DNA from 3 places in the Chryseobacterium carnipullorum genome. Region 3 is predicted to be linked to each of the others. Evidence: riboswitches for the same ligand, from Rfam matches in the RefSeq annotation. Region 3 holds a riboswitch; each other region holds the start of a gene.
The links. A riboswitch is a leader RNA that binds a small molecule or an ion and turns the genes downstream of it on or off. The one in region 3 is predicted to bind cobalamin.
Positions count from the first base shown of each region.

Region 1: linked by a shared signal. The riboswitch ahead of metE (5-methyltetrahydropteroyltriglutamate--homocysteine S-methyltransferase) and the one ahead of EG346_RS12540 (TonB-dependent receptor plug domain-containing protein) in region 3 are both predicted to bind cobalamin.
Region 2: linked by a shared signal. The riboswitch ahead of EG346_RS13380 (acyl-CoA thioesterase) and the one ahead of EG346_RS12540 (TonB-dependent receptor plug domain-containing protein) in region 3 are both predicted to bind cobalamin.

Region 1 covers NZ_CP033920.1:3,883,842-3,887,124, forward strand. Annotated here, with positions in the region: gene metE (5-methyltetrahydropteroyltriglutamate--homocysteine S-methyltransferase) at 1-1,634, opposite strand, end outside; cobalamin riboswitch at 2,008-2,192, opposite strand; gene EG346_RS17690 (Lrp/AsnC family transcriptional regulator) at 2,347-2,808, shown strand; gene EG346_RS17695 (hypothetical protein) at 2,887-3,283, opposite strand, start outside.
Region 2 covers NZ_CP033920.1:2,923,806-2,927,088, reverse strand. Annotated here, with positions in the region: gene EG346_RS13390 (ATP-binding cassette domain-containing protein) at 1-652, shown strand, start outside; gene EG346_RS13385 (hypothetical protein) at 804-1,601, shown strand; cobalamin riboswitch at 1,654-1,832, shown strand; gene EG346_RS13380 (acyl-CoA thioesterase) at 1,949-2,332, shown strand; gene EG346_RS13375 (IS256 family transposase) at 2,478-3,283, opposite strand, start outside.
Region 3 covers NZ_CP033920.1:2,747,622-2,750,904, forward strand. Annotated here, with positions in the region: gene EG346_RS12540 (TonB-dependent receptor plug domain-containing protein) at 1-1,414, opposite strand, end outside; cobalamin riboswitch at 1,447-1,622, opposite strand; gene EG346_RS12545 (cytidine deaminase) at 1,881-2,363, opposite strand; gene namA (NADPH dehydrogenase NamA) at 2,464-3,283, shown strand, end outside.

The DNA of each region.
Region 1 (3,283 bases), 1.1 Mb from region 3:
GTCATTGGATGGGGTCTATGCACGTCACCATAGATGACCGGAGGTTTCACGCAGCGGCTTCCGTAACTTTGGACCCAACCGTTTTGAGTAAAAGCAAATCCTTCGAGCTGTTCGCCAAAATATTCCACCATATCATTTCGCTCAAACTCCCCGTGAACCAATACATCGATGCCGATTTCTTCCTGCCAGCGGATCGTTCTTTCCGTTTCCTTTTTTAGCAGATCATCATATTGTGCGGCAGTCAGTTCCCCTTTTTTGAATTTTGATCTCCAGGTTCTTACTTCTTTAGTTTGAGGAAAAGACCCGATGGTGGTCGTTGGAAACATAGGAAGTTGCAGAACTTTTTGTTGCTCTTCTTTCCTTGTACTGAACGGGTTGTTTCTTTTTGCATCATCTTCAGTAGTTACCTCTACACGGTCTTTTACCTGCTGATTATGGATCAGCGTTGACGTTTTACGGGCATCAATGGCTTTTTTGTTCTCGGCATATTGCTGTAATGCCTGGTAATCTGCTTTTCCGGAAGCCAGTTTTTTTAGTGCTACTATTTCATAGACTTTTTGTTTGGCAAAAGCCAGCCACTGTTTGATCTCAGGCGATAGAATATCTTCATTTTTTTCTGAATCAAGATCGAAAGGGGAGTGGAGAAGTGAGCAGGATGGAGCGATGAAAACCCTTTCTGAACCGATGGCATGGATTGCTTTTTCTATAAATTGTAATGATGTTTCAAAATCATTTTTCCAGATGTTTCTTCCGTCTACAATCCCTAAAGAAAGGCTCAGTGTCTGAGGAATAGCCTGTAAAGCCTCATCCAGCTGTTCAGGAGCGCGAACCAGATCAATGTGTAAAACATCCACCGGAAGTGAAGCTGCCAGTGAAAGATTATCTTTTAAACCATCAAAATACGTGGCCAAAATGAACTTTAAATTCGGAAATTGTTTTCTGATTTCCGTATAAATCAATTGATAGGTTTTCTTTGCTTTTTCATTTAAATCCAATGCTAGGAAAGGCTCATCAAACTGAATATATTCTGCACCGTGATTTTCCAGTTCTTTTAAAATCTGAATATACACCGGAAGTAAGTTTTGAGCTAAATCCAGCTTATCGAAACCTTCTTCTTTTTCTTTTCCTAATAATAAATAAGTCAGCAAACCGATAATGACAGGTTTTGCATTGATTCCGGCTTGTTTTGCGCTGATGAATTCCTGGATGATTTTATTGGAGAATAATCTGAATTCCTGATTTTTTTGAAATTCAGGGACTATATAGTGATAATTGGTGTCAAACCACTTCGTCATTTCCATTGCGGTGATATCCAGACCGTCTTTTTGAAAACCTCTTGCCATCGCAAAATAGAGATCAGGTTCAGATTTTTTGAAAGCAATTTCCTGATAACGTTCCGGAATCGCTCCCACGGTTAAGGTCATGTCTAAAACCTGGTCGTAGTAGGAAAAATCGTTACATGGAATAAGATCTATTCCGGCTTCCTTTTGCAGGTTCCAGTTGCTGTGTACGATGGTTTTGCCAACTTCAAGTAATTCGTCTAAAACGATTTTGCCCGACCAATAATTTTCGCAGGCTTTTTTCAATTCTCTGTTGCTACCAATACGCGGATAGCCAAGTAGGTGTGTTTGCATTTTCTTTTCAACTTTTTAATTAAATAATAATGGTAAAGTTCTTTTAGAATGCTTCGCAATGCCGACGATGAGAGGTTTTCAGAAATAGAATAGATACAGTGAGGGCGTAATTTGAGAATAGGTTTAAAGTTTTTAACGCAAAGTTTTAATTTAAATTCCTTTATAGGTTAAGAAAGCAAAAAGGAATCAATAAATTGATTTTATGAAGCTAACGTTTTATTTATAAGCTTCATCAGCGATTAATCACATCTCTTTGCAACCTAAAATAAGGCATTAGTATAAAAAATATTTGCGTTTAAAATCAAAACTATTGAAAATTAAACGTTCAAAAAGTATCATCTGTATGACTTAAAAAGCTTCAAACCGCGAAAGCATTGTCCATTCAGAATAGGCAGGTCTCCTGGCTTGTAACAGTTTTTATCATCCTTCCCGCTTTCGCAGTGGATATCCATGGATAAAAACCTTTGATGCGTTACTTACAGTTGCGCGACAGCTCGTGATTCTCACACGATTCCCTATTAATCTACGTTAAGTAAAACCTCTTCTGTTTGATGAAGAATGTTAAAGAACAAAATCTGGAGTAAAGGTATTGATTAAAGTGAATTGATTGGTATAATGATTTAAATTAAGAATATAATTCTTTCGTTATTTTATTTTAAAGTTAAATATTCTGTACATTTGAAAAAAATAACCCTAAAAAGAATATTATTCTGTGGAAAGACTTGACGAAAAGGATCTTCAGCTGCTTAGAATCCTTCAAAAGAATGCGAAACTGACGGTAAAGGAGCTTGCAAAAGAAATTAATCTTTCACCATCACCTGTTTTCGAACGGGTGAAAAGGCTGGAGCAGGAGGGATACATTAAACATTATGCAGCGGTTCTGGAAGCAGAAAAACTGAATCGAGGTTTTACGGTTTTTTGTCAGATCAAACTTAAGATCCATGACCGTTCCGTGGGAAATCAATTTGTGGAAGAAATTGTACAGATTGACGAGGTTGCCGAATGTTACAATATTTCCGGAGATTTTGATTTTCTGCTCAAAGTTCAGGTAAGGGATATGAAGCATTACCAGGATTTTGTATTCAATAAACTGGGTTCAGTAGATTCCATCGGTAGCGCGCACAGTACTTTTGTGATGGCTGAAGTGAAAAACATTCATGGAGTGAATATTTAAAAAAATAAAAACAGTATCCCAACGAATACTGTTACTATAATTTTTTAATCATTCAATTTTTCAATCTTTAAATCAAAATCACGGCTCATCACAATCTGCCTTCAGTTTTGTAAAGACCTTATCAAATTTTTCATAGAGCGTTCCTTCATCATTCGGGTCGGGTCTGAAACTACCATTGGCACAGTTGTAAAAGCCGAAACCAATCAGTTGAATCAGGGCATAATCATCTTTCCTTGGATCGTTGAATTGGGCCTTGAATTTATCCATTACTAATTGTGGATTAGAATTTTCTTTGCTTTTGGCTTCGGCAAAGTTTTTCCAGACGGTGTACATTTTTTGTTTGTCGGGAGAGGAAACTGCATCAATATATTCTTTGCAGGTACTGTAATATTTGCTGTTTTTCAACGAGGCAGGATCAGAATAGGCGATAAGATCTTCTTTTTTCAGCTGATATTCGTTTTCAAAAGTCTGAATA
Region 2 (3,283 bases), 180 kb from region 3:
CATCGACAGTATCACCAAATCTTTTGGCGGAAGAAAAATTCTGCAGGACATCTACCTAAGCTGTGAAACTGGTAAGATTGCAGGTATTCTGGGTCCTTCGGGTGGTGGGAAATCTACCTTATTCGAAATTATCTTTGGGACAGTAAAAGGGGATACACAGTTTATTAAATTAAATGAAACGATTCTTAAAAGCTTATCGGACAGGAAAAATAAAATTGCCTATCTACCCCAGCGCTCTTCATTTCTTCCAAAAGAATGTAAAATAAGGAAGCTTATTCCTTTGTTCTGTACCCTAGAAAATACGGAAAAACTTTACGGTTTAAAAATGATACAACCATTTTTGGATGAAACCGTAAGAAATCTTTCTGGCGGTGAAAAAAAAATTATTGAAACCTTGATTATTACTTATTCAGATGTGGAATTTGTTTTATTGGACGAACCTTTCAGCGGCGTTTCTCCTAAAGCTGTTGACGAACTGGAAAAGATCATTAAAAGCCAGGCCCGGTACAAAGGTATAATCATCTCTGACCATCATTACAAGACCTTATTAGAGATGTCCGATGATCTTTATCTTCTCTCAGATACTTATTTGCGAAAAGTCCAGGGGATTAAAGAACTACAGCAATTCAATTACCTTCCTAAAAATCAATAATCGCATGAGATATCAGCAGCAGGATATGATTAATGAAGAATTTTATGTTTATTTCGGAAGGTATTGATCAATTTAAGCAAATACAACAAAATTTTAATGATCAAAAAAAACATTTAATTTATATATTTGAGGGATCAAAAAATTTCATAAAATGATTTCCGTAAACAGAGCATTGTACTTATCCGCTTTCAGTCTTTTTTCTTTAGCATTTGTGAAAGGACAGAATAAAGTTCCTTTCGGTGTGGTAAAAGCTGAAGAAGGCTATGCCAATGTACGTGTCCACAAGGATGACTACAGAAAAATAGTAGACAAGATCAGAATGCGCAAAGGAGATGTATTTGTTTATGTAAAGCCTGCCCCGGGAGAAACGGAATGGATATGGATCAAATATCCCGAAAAGCAGGATGAGGAAAAACCTTTTGTGAGATATGAAAATCTTGAAAAGGAAGGAATGGTGAATAAAGGCCGTATCGCTTTTATCGACCAGCTTCCACAGTTTACACCGTCTAAATCCAAGAACGGAAAATCACTTATCTTTACGGACAACAGCAATCCTAAAATACCAACTTCCCAGAGAACAAAAGTAGTCATCGATGTGTATCCATCGAACGCCGGCTACAGAAAACAGGAAAAAGATGCGAATGGAAAGATTCTTACTATAGATAAAGTAAAACCCTGGGGAATCAAGGATGCACTTCCGGAAGGCATGACAGAGATCAAATCGATCCGAGTTCAGCAGCCCGGACGAGGTTCCGTTTTTGTAAGGGAAGCCATTAAAAATATGTTCCAGCCTACAATGGATTTCAATAATGTAGGAGTAACGGCTCTTGACAATGATCATATCTATCTTTATATGATCAACGGCTCGGGTGAAAACCGGTATATCACGCTTTGGGCCATCAAGGAAGGAAGAGTGATGAGCCAGATTATTTACAATAGTCCGGAATAATTGCCGTTTTTCTCTGTAATATTCTTATTTTTGCCCTGAAAAAGTATAACGCTTATTCATCACAGAAACTGGTTCTGCTTAACGCAGATGAAAAGGGAACCGTGTGAAAATCACGGACTGTCGCGCAACTGTAAGTAACTGAAGTCTTTATCAAGGATCCACTGTGCAGGGCACGGGAAGGAGATAAATGATGTTACAAGTCAGGAGACCTGCCTATTTCTTTAAACAAGAAACTTTCGCGATTTGAAGTTTATTGATCTGATGGACTGCTTCAGGAATTCCTATGATTCCTGTCATGGCTCTGTTATTTTGATAGTATTTCATTTCGCATTAATTAATAATGAAATATGACGACAGAAGAAAGAATTGCAGCATCCGAAACCAGAATTTTTAAAGCGGTTTTTCCAAATACCACCAACCATTACGATACACTTTTCGGAGGTACTGCTATGCAGCTGATGGATGAAGTAGCCTTTATCACGGCAACCCGTTTCGCAAGAAAAAGAGTGGTAACCGTAAGCAGCGATAAAATCGATTTTAAAAAACCAATTCCAGCAGGAACGATTGTAGAATTGATAGGGAAAGTTTCCTATGTCGGAAAAACGAGTATGAAAGTGAATGTAGAGATCTATACAGAGCAAATGTACTCTTATGAAAGAGAAAGAGCGATCGTTGGAGATTTTACTTTTGTGGCTATTGATGAAGAAAAGAAGCCTATCAGAATACTGTAATAAAAATAGTTTCGGACGGCCAGAGGCCGCCCGAAACTATTTTTACAATTGGGTTCTTTTGCCTTGAAGCAAAATGAACCAAAAATTCAAGACTGGAAAGACACTATCCCACAAAGTGTGTAAGTTAAAAAGTTAGGCTTGGATTTTATAATCTGAGCCTTTTTTCAAAAATAAGGATAAATTGATTGAGAACAATGCCCCAATTTTGGATAGGCATCGTCCATTTTTTAGTAGCTTCTTTTAATGCCAGATACACTGATTTCATTACGGCATCATCGGTAGGAAAAGACATTTTGTTTTTGGTGTATTTTCGGATTTTTCCGTTTAGATTTTCAATTAAATTAGTTGTATAAATGATTTTTCGGATCTCTAAAGGAAAATCAAAAAATACAGTAAGTTCATCCCAATTGTTTCTCCAGGATTGGATAGCATAAGAATATTTACTTTCCCATTTATCTGCAAAATCATTGAGTGCTTGTTCAGCTGCTTGTTTTGTTGGAGCGGTGTAAATATGCTTCATATCGGCAGAGAATTCTTTTCTGTCCTTCCATACCACATATTTGCAGGCATTTCTGATCTGATGCACAACACAAATCTGGGTTTGAGATTCGGGAAAGACAGAGCGGATCGTCTGGGTAAATCCGTTTAAATTATCGGTGGCGGTGATGAGAATATCCTCCACACCACGGGCTTTTAAATCTGTGAGAACACTCATCCAGAATGCTGAGCTTTCATTTTTTCCAAGCCACATTCCCAATACTTCCTTTCTCCCGTCACGGCTTAATCCAACAGCCAGATAAACTGTTTTATTAATGACTTTGGAGTTTTCCCTTACTTTGAAAACAATCCCATCCATCCAGACAATGAGATACAAATCTTCAAGCGGGCGGTTCTGCCAACTTACTGCTTCACTTGCAACCGCATTGGTTATTCGTGATATGGTGGAAGTAG
Region 3 (3,283 bases):
ATGGAGCCCAGTATCCTAAAGGCGTAGGAAGCCAGTTAATAAGATTTTTGATGTCCATATAATAAGGACTTAAGGTGATCTTAAAATCTCCAAAACTGAATTCATGGTCCATATCGATATTCGTAGAAGTTTCTGGAAGTAAATCTAGATTTCCTCCCGGCTGCCAGTAGAGATCATTAAACGAAGGGAATCTGAAGTTTCTAGAAAAGTTTGCCCCAACATGATACCAGCGAAGCGCATTCCACTTTCCTGAAAAAGAATAAAGAAGAGGAGAAGAAATGTTCTCCACAAAGTCTTTCTTGATTCCTGCTTCAAAACGAAGATCTTTTGTAGCAAAATACCGGATCAAACCAGCCAGCGAACCTACATTTCTACTGATACTTCCAATTCCGGATTCATATCCTTCTCCTTTATTTACCTGAAATTCTCCAATAGCATTAATGTTGATTTTTGGAGTGATGAAATAGTTGAAGTCATTTTTGAAAATGTAATTCTTTCCCTCTGCACCACTGGCTTTAGGAAGATTAAGACTCGAAAAATACTGGAAATTATCTTCCGTGTACGCTGCTTTTAAGCTGTTCGAAAGATTATTTTTTTGAATATCCCATGCGATCAGACTCCTCAAAGTCTGCGCTTTATATTTTGTTCTGTTGCCGTTATCCTCAAAAATAGGATAGTGCTGTGATGCATCGAAGATTTGATTCTGCCACGAAATCGTCTGCTGATCAGCAATTTTATAAGAAGCTCCAATATTCACTGAAGTATTGTAATACCTTCCGTTAACGTTATTGAATCCTGTATTTCCTACAACAAACTCAGGAACTTTATAGTCATTCTGACTCGTGACGTAGCTTCCTGAAACTTTAACACTTAGCTTATCATTACTGAAAGAAGCCTGTGCAAAATTATTATACGTATCAAAAGAAGCAGCTTCCGAAAACACAGAAGCTTTAAATCCTCTGTTGAAATCTAAAATATTGTTTAAATGAATGCTTCCTCCAACAGCACCACTGCCGTAAACCACACTTCCGCCGCCAGCCTTTACCTCAATCTGATCATATCCGAACAATGGAATATTATTAACATCGCCCTGTCCTAAAAAACTGGAGTTAATGTTGATTCCATTCCATACAAAAGCCGTCTGCTGCGCAGTTGTTCCACGGAACGACGGCGACGAAACAGCACCACGGCCATTTTCCTTGATGTAAATAGAAGACTGATACCGTAAAAGTTCAGAAAGGTTCGTTGAGTTTTTCTCAACATCTTTTGGGTTAATGGTGCGTACCGGATGAAAAAGCTTTACTTTATTCATCTGGTTGTCAAAAATATAAATGGTGTCTACCGCCTTCTCCTGTCCCAAAAGAAAGCTGCCATAAGACGAACAAAGCAGTACTAAAGATCTTTTTATATCCATACTATTTTACTTTTCCTCCGAAAGTAATGTGTTTTTTAGTTACAATTTTGGCAGGTCTCCTGACTTTCGCATTCTGCACCTTCCCGTATGAACAGTGGTTTTTTGCAGAAACTTTTATAGCGATTTACAGTTGCGGGGACAGTTTGGGCATTTCACCCAATTCCCTATTATTTCCAATATGCTGGAAACCAAAATTTTTGCAAAGATAACTTTTTAAATCTATTGCACAAAAAGACAGAAAAATCAATCCCGAATCGTCAACTTTGCTCTGCACAACTAAGCAGAGAAGTATTGATGTTTGTATTTAAACGTAACCATTCACCTGCAAAGCAGAATTCATCATTGACATAATTTTTGAAAGTAAAATACCTCATCGTGAAAAGGCAATGATGATTGGTAAGAAAAATTCATCCTTTATCTGCAAAGCAAAATTCACCATTGACTACTTTCCATTCACTTTTCTCCTCTACAAAAATGTAGAATCAAAATAAAAAGGCAGCAGATCTTTAATGGATGATACCTTAACCACCTCATCATTCATGCTTGAAAAATAAAGATCTATATTCTCATTCTGCTTCGTTTCATATTCTATTAAACTCTGCCGGCAGGCTCCGCAAGGTGGAATCGGAGGATTTTTCTCATGGAATTCCTTAGGACCTCCCACGACAAAGATCTTCTTTACTTTTACGTCCGGAAAGTTGGCTGCTACCCAGAACAAAGTGGTTCTTTCTGCACACAATCCTGACGGATAAGCTGCGTTTTCCTGATTGTTTCCCGAATAAATTTCGCCGTTTTCCAACAAAACGGAACATCCTACCAGGAAATTAGAATAAGGCGCATAAGCATTTTCACGGGCTTGTATCGCTCTCTTAAATAGAGTTTTTTCTATTTCATTCAGTTCACTGCTGTTTTTAAAGTGCTCGTAACTGATCTGTATGTCTTTTTTCATATATTAGTCAGACTAAAAAGGGGGGCTAAATTTACTTCTTTTTCATCAGGTGGACAATGTTTTTTTTGTTCAGCATTAAATTGAAATTCAAAAAAATAAAATGATATACACTTCAATACAATTCAGAAATATAGAGCTAAAAAACAGATGGGTAATGTCTCCCATGTGTATGTATTCTTGCGAAAACGGTATCGCAAATGATTTTCATTTTGTACACTACGGAAGCCGTGCCCAAGGCGGAACAGGTCTCATCATGGTAGAAGCTACAGGAGTAGAACCCAGAGGAAGAATTACCAATCACTGTATGGGAATCTGGAATGACGAGCAGGCAGAAGCGTTGAAGAAAATCGTCGGTTTTGTTCATTCCCGTTCAGAAAGTAAAATTGGCATCCAGCTTGCCCATGCAGGCAGAAAAGGTTCCACCTGGAATAATTTGCAGATTCCACTTGAAGAAGGCTGGGAAACGGTGGCTCCAAGTGCTGTTCCCTATCATCCGTCTGAGAGAATTCCGCATGTTCTCACTGTTGAAGAAATCAGGGAACAGGTAGAAAATTTTAAAGAAGCTGCAAAAAGAGCGGTCAAAGCGGGTTTTGATGTTATAGAAATTCATGGAGCTCATGGCTATTTGGTTCATCAGTTTTTATCCCCACTCTCCAATATCCGGACAGATGAATATGGTGGAAGTTTTGAAAACAGGATCAGGTTTCTGCTGGAGATTGTAGATGCGGTAAACGAAGTACTGGATGAAAATACAGCCCTTTTTGTAAGGATTTCAGGAACAGAATACGCTGAAAACGGATGGGACATCAATGACAGTGTAGAACTGGCCAAAGTTTTAAAAGAACATTCCGTAGATCTGGTAGATGTTTCAAGTGGAGGGAATATTCATGGAGCAAAAATATCTGTATTTGACGGTTATC